Regions from separate parts of the Clostridium malenominatum genome, predicted to be linked through region 1. Evidence: a T-box and tRNA genes for the amino acid it is inferred to sense, from the RefSeq annotation. Region 1 holds a T-box; the other regions hold tRNA genes.
The links. The T-box of region 1 lies ahead of leuS (leucine--tRNA ligase). A T-box ahead of a tRNA ligase gene usually reads a tRNA of that ligase, here a tRNA-Leu.
Positions count from the first base shown of each region.

Region 2: it encodes a tRNA-Leu, which carries the amino acid that the T-box ahead of leuS (leucine--tRNA ligase) is inferred to sense. The anticodon was not compared.
Region 3: it encodes a tRNA-Leu, which carries the amino acid that the T-box ahead of leuS (leucine--tRNA ligase) is inferred to sense. The anticodon was not compared.

Region 1 covers NZ_BAAACF010000003.1:324,600-326,806, reverse strand. The annotation lists gene leuS (leucine--tRNA ligase) at 1-777, opposite strand, end outside; T-box leader at 834-1,038, opposite strand; tRNA gene ABDZ69_RS13415 (tRNA-Gln) at 1,088-1,163, opposite strand; gene ABDZ69_RS13410 (hypothetical protein) at 1,217-1,723, opposite strand; gene ABDZ69_RS13405 (J domain-containing protein) at 1,754-2,207, opposite strand, start outside.
Region 2 covers NZ_BAAACF010000012.1:177,557-179,763, reverse strand. The annotation lists gene ABDZ69_RS16600 (MATE family efflux transporter) at 1-824, shown strand, start outside; gene ABDZ69_RS16595 (hypothetical protein) at 893-1,033, shown strand; tRNA gene ABDZ69_RS16590 (tRNA-Leu) at 1,135-1,221, opposite strand; gene ABDZ69_RS16585 (YjiH family protein) at 1,383-2,207, shown strand, end outside.
Region 3 covers NZ_BAAACF010000012.1:170,115-172,321, forward strand. The annotation lists gene ABDZ69_RS16550 (IS4 family transposase) at 1-746, opposite strand, end outside; tRNA gene ABDZ69_RS16555 (tRNA-Leu) at 907-988, opposite strand; gene ABDZ69_RS16560 (lytic transglycosylase domain-containing protein) at 1,024-1,605, opposite strand; gene coaE (dephospho-CoA kinase) at 1,562-2,206, opposite strand; gene polA (DNA polymerase I) at 2,193-2,207, opposite strand, start outside.

The DNA of each region.
Region 1 (2,207 bases):
TAACACCACATAAGTAACTCCAAATAAAGTATCTGCTCTAGTGGTGAATACATTGAAAGAAAGCTCTGAATCGGACATTTTAAAGGTAGCTTCAGCCCCAATAGACTTTCCTATCCAATGTTTTTGCATAGCCTTAGTTTTTTCTGGCCAATCTAATTCTTCAAGCTTTTGAAGTAATTCTTCTGAGTAATCTGTAATTTTAAAGAACCATTGAGTTAAATCTTTCTTAGTAACTTCGCTGGAGCATCTCTCACATTCGCCATCAAGAACCTGTTCATTAGCAAGTACTGTATTACAACTTGGGCACCAGTTGACAGGTGCATTTTTTCTATAAGCTAATCCTTTTTCATAAAGCTTTAAGAATAACCATTGAGTCCATTTATAGTAATCCTCATTACAGGTTATTACTTCGTTTTCCCAGTTAAACATGGCTCCCATAGCTTTTAGCTGTTTTTCCATAGTAGCTATGTTTTTCATGGTAGAGTCCTTTGGATGTATTCCTGTTTTTATTGCAAAGTTTTCTGCTGGAAGTCCAAAAGCATCAAAGCCCATTGGCTGAAATACATTAAAGCCTTTCATCCTCTTAAATCTAGCCCAAGAATCTACAGGACCATAGTTAAACCAATGTCCTGCGTGAAGATTGCTACCTGATGGGTAGGAGAACATTTCTAATACATATAGCTTTTCTCCTTCTTTATCTTTATCAAATTTATAAAGATTGGTGTCTTCCCATTTTTGTTGCCATTTTTCATCAATGTGAGTTCCGTAATTACTCATATTTATCCCTCCTGTTTTTAATATAATATCCTAAAAAACAAAAAAACCTCCATCTCCAAAGAGACGAAAGTATGCTTCGCGGTACCACTCTAATTAAAGTCTAATTTAGACTTTCACTTAAAACTTTAACGGAATTACCGTACTTGCCTATAGAGCAAATAAACTCCCAGGCGAGTTCATTTTCTATCACTACTATTTTTCACCAACCAATAGTTCTCTTAAAGGGAATTGAAAATTACTACTCCTGTTCACAGTTTTTAAATATTAAACTATACTATTAAAATAAAAACTCTTGATTCCTCAAGAGTTCTGGCTGCCCATGCTGGACTCGAACCAACAAAATGCCTGCTCCAGAGGCAGGTGCCTTACCATTTGGCTAATGGGCATCAACTTTTTTGCCAATAGCGACATTATCATTATATCAAAATATAATTTACTGTCAACTGTTTTTCCTGAAAAACTTAGCTGCCTTGTGGATAAATAAGGTCAAGGCATAGTCGTATAGGAAGAAGGATACTTCTAATAATATTAGTATTATTGGCAATGGTAAAGGAAGCTTATTCAAGTCAAAGTTTGGAAGAACTAAGTAAATAGCTAAATAAGCTATATAAAGGCATAGGTTGAAAAAAACAAATTTAGCTATCAGTTCTAAATGTAAAGTTCCTATTTTTTCTATATACAATTTTATTATTCCGTAAATTCCAAAAAATATTATATACAAGAAAACGGAACCTTTAAAACCTATTATAAATAGGCCGAGCAAACTAGTACTTGTATATATGCCTAATGCGACTTTGATATTAGTCCCTATTACTCCTAAGGGTATTAGAGCAGAAGATATTACTAGTAAAAACAATTTATTAGTAGGAGCAATGGTACTAAGATATATAAAAATTACCCCCAGGGCTGAGAGAATTCCACCTTTAGTCAAATAAGAAGTTTTCATTAATAATACCTCCATATTGATTCAGATGCTTTAACAGCAACTTATTAAATCTCCACCACAACATTCACAAAAACAGTCTAAACAATAAAGAGTTGTACAAATATCACAAAAATCAGAGTCTCTGCCGTATCTACTATTTTGATAGGGCTGTCTATAAGTATTGTTCATATTATTTATTCTACTTAGAGTATCTCTATACTCCATATTGGAAGGGTCCATAGCCGTTGCTGTCCTTAGATAATTAATTGCAGAATCATACCAACCCTTTTTAAGGTTTATTACACCCATTAAGTAATTCCACTCTGCATTTCTTAAAGAAATTCTTGAAAGTTTTCCTTCGGCCTCTGAAAAATGGCCTAATTGTATATCCATTCGAATAGAACTATAGTCTGCATAATCATTATTGCTATTATAGCTATTACTACTACTATTGCTATAATCATTGGTATTTCTCATAAGATAATCATAAGCTTCATTTATTTCT
Region 2 (2,207 bases), on a different contig from region 1:
CTATATTAGATCCTATATTTATATTTGGGCTTAATATGGGTGTTAAGGGAGCAGCATTGGCTACTATCATAGCTCAAATAGTATCAGCTCTATGGGTTGTCGTATTTTTATTTGGAAAGAAAAGTATAATAAAAATCAGAAAAAAATATTTTATTCCAGATTACAAAGTTGTATTATCTACCATGGCTTTAGGGATATCGCCCTTTATAATGCAGTCTACTGAGAGTTTAGTATTAATATCACTAAATAATAAGTTGCAAGTATATGGGGGAGATTTAGCAGTAGGAGCCATGACAATAATGAGTAGCATTATGCAGATAGTATTACTTCCACTTATGGGATTAACTCAAGGGGCTCAGCCTATTATAAGCTATAATTTTGGTTCTAAACAGTTAAATAGGGTAAAAGAAACTTTTAAACTGTTATTAAAAAGTTGTCTTACTTACACAGTAATTATGTGGGCATTACTTATGTTATTTCCAGGAACCTTCGTAGCTATATTTAATAATAAACCTCAACTTGTAGAAATTACATCATGGAGTATAAGAATATTTTTTGCAGGAATTTTTTTGTTTGGAGCACAAATAGCTTGTCAACAGACATTTTTAGCCTTGGGACAAGCGAAAATATCTCTTATGCTAGCATTGCTTAGAAAAGTAGTATTATTAATCCCACTTATTTTTATACTTCCAAGGTTTTTTTCAAATAAATTAGGTGGGGTTTTAATGGCAGAACCTATAGCGGATATATTGGCGGCGCTTACAACTATTGCTTGTTTTAGAGCTTTTTATAGAAATATATTGGTAGATAGTAAAGGAAGGTAATGTTTAGAGCAAAGTAGCATAAATTTTCTCTAACTGGTGATTCTAGTACTAGAGAAGGAGGGGTTTTTATGGTTAATAAACGTAAAACCACTAAGAAACAAATGGCCTCATTAGGTTTGAGAAAAACTGAAAATGGTGATTATGATTATATAAATCCTGAAGAAAGAACACAATCAAAATATAAGAGTATAAGAAAAGAGTCTAAATAAGACTCTTTTTTGATTTCATATGTCATTAAGTAATTATATGTATTTTTTAACGTAGTGACATTTAGACATAAAAAATCCACACATAAAAGTGTGGATAACAGTGGTGCCGAAGGCGGGACTTGAACCCGCACGGGTTTAACCCCACCGGATTTTGAGTCCGGCGCGTCTGCCGATTCCACCACTTCGGCTCGTGATAAAAAAATAATACCATATTTAACTTAAATAAGTCAAGTTAAATTTATTTATAGATATAATAAGCAAGTATACAAAATTTTAATCACACTACTTCAAAATTGACGGAAAATTTTGTATAATATAAATATACTATACAAAATAAGGGGGAGTTAAAATGGGAGAATCAAATCTTAATCTTAAACTTAAAAATAGTACAACCAGTAATGCTTTAAAACTCATTCTTTACAGCGCCATTGGAATTTTTATGTTTTTTATACCTATTACTATAGGCACAAGTAAAACTATACCTATTGACCATATTGTAAATAATATTAGAAAAATACCTTATTTCAATAATGTATATGGACCATTAATAGTAACTATAGGGGGAATATATCCATTTGTCAGTGGAACATGGAAGAAGAATACCGTAAACAAGGTATTTTCATTTTTAAAAATCATAGGAGTTGTAGTGGTTTATATGGCAGTATTTAAAATAGGTCCAAAGCCATTATTTGAAGCGGATATGATTCCTTTCGTATATGGAAAGGTAGTTGTTCCGGTATCTACAATTGTTCCTATAGGATCAGTATTCCTAGCCTTTTTAGTTAGCTATGGATTAATGGAATTTGTAGGAGTATTTGCAAGACCTATAATGAAGCCTTTATGGAAAACTCCAGGAAGGTCAGCCATAGATGCAGTGGCGTCCTTTGTGGGTAGCTATTCCTTAGCACTATTAATAACTAATAGAGTTTATAAAGAAGGAAAGTATACAACGAAAGAAGCTTGTATTATAGCCACAGGATTTTCAACGGTTTCAGCAACATTTATGATTATAGTAGCAAAAACCCTTGATATAATGCATTTATGGAATACTTATTTTTGGTTGACTTTTTTAATCACCTTTATAGTAACTGCAATTACAGCTAGATTGGCACCTTTAAGTAAAAAACCAGATGAATATTATGGTGGAGTTCAAGGTGACAGAGAATCAGAAGAG
Region 3 (2,207 bases), on a different contig from region 1:
ATATTTTTAGAGTAACTTGTTCCTAAAATCACTTCAGTATCATATATATCTTTATATGGTTCAGAAAATATCATGCGCTCTTCCATAACTATACCATTCTTTACACCTCTAGTAACAAATTTTATACCTTCATTACTAAGCTCATCATACCATTTATAATTATAATATCCTCTATCAAAAACATATATACTACCCTTGTCCTCGAAGAGGCCATCAATACATTTTCTATCATTTACTGCGCCTTTAACTATATTGATTTTCTCAGGAAATTCTCCGTTAAATAACGTGCTTATTTTTATAGCAGCTCGCCCGCTATCTATTTTGAAATAGGGTGCAAGTTTTAAAGCGACTAAAATAACAGTTGAATCAATAATTTTTACTGGAGGAATGTCTTTTAGCAGCCTAACGGCTCCAAACCTTCGTTTGGCTTTATTGACTAGATAATAGAATATATCCTCAAAAATTCTATAGTCTCTTGTAGCATTTTTTCTTGAAAATTGAGATATACTTGGTACATTAATAAGGCTCCTAAGCTTTCTATTTGATGAAATTTCACTTTTAGCTTCCCTTAAACTTTTACATCCCCGTATGTTTAGATATAGCATTGAATTTATATGAGACCTAGTATCAAAATGCTGACTTCTATAATCTCCTTTATACTTTTTTATGGTTTTAGCTAGAAAATTACCTCCAATTTCCGCTATTAATTTATGAAAAACTAATTTATTATTTTTATTATAGAACATTATAAAACCTCCTTGTGAATGGTTGCTTGTCACTTCCATTTAATCACAAGGAGGTTTTCTTTTTCATTATTAAATTATTACCAATTATTTAGTGTCAATGTGAAAGCATTTCTTTAATGCAACACTAGAGGGTTTTTACCTCTCTTTAAATTTTAAATTTTGGTGCGGATGACGGGATTTGAACCCGTACGGTCTCCCGCTACCCCCTCAAGATAGTGCGTCTGCCATTCCGCCACATCCGCGTCACATTAATATTATACTACTAATGTTCTTAATGTCAATATTCTTTAGAATATAAAAATTTGTACACCTTATAATTAACTTTTATTTTTTTAATGTATTTATCCGTTTCTTTAAAAGGAATATAATAAAGATTTTTTCCATCCTTCGAATGCTCCTCATCCTTTAGCCATTTTTGAACATTTCCTCTTCCCGCATTATATGCAGACAGTACTACATCCATATTATCTCCAAATTCTTTTCTGAGATTATCTATGTACCAGCACCCCATGGATATATTCCTTTCAGGTTCATAAAGCTGATCTATAGTGAAATTCTCTATTTTCATTTGTTCTGCTATCCATTCTCCTGTGCTACCAGTTATTTGCATTAACCCATAAGCGCTTTTATGAGATATAGCATGAGTTTGGAAATTACTTTCTGCTTTAATAACGGATAAAATCAGGTAGGGGTCTATATTATATTCTCTTGCATTTTCATTTATTACTTCCCAATGTTTTAAAGGATATATTTTTTTCAACACGTAAGGAATTTGAGTTATCATTAGTGCAACTATTACTATAAATATTATTCTTTTAATTAGCTTTTTCAACTGCTTTCCCAACTCCCCGCAAATCATTGATGAATGTAATTAATAAATCTACTTGTGCTTTTGTTTCCTCAATGCTCTTAGTATTATCTATAACAAAGTTAGCCTTTTCTCTTTTTTCATCTAAAGATATTTGAGCATTAATTCTATTTGCTATCTCTTCATCCTCTAGCTTATCTCTTCCCTTTACCCTTTTCATCTGAGTTTCTCTATCCACCCATACCACTACATTTAAATCCATGTGTAAGTGCTCATTCTGTTCAAACAGGGTAGGTGCATCTACAATGCAAATTTCTTCTCCATTGCTTTGTAGCTCTTCCATTAAGCTATTAATTTCTTTCTTTATATATGGAATTATTATTTTTTCGTACTCTTTTCGCCTTTTGTCACTTTTAAATATATAAGAGCCAAATTCCATTCTTTTTAAGTTTCCTGCTTCATCTACGAATTCGCTTCCAAACTTTTCTCTTATTTCTTCTATTATAATAGGATATTTATCTAATACATGCCTAGAAATTTTATCACAATCTATAACACTAATTCCTTTATCAATAAAGAACTTAGATACAGTGCTTTTCCCGCTTCCAATTCCTCCAGTTAATCCTACCTTAAATATTTTACTTTGCTTCATA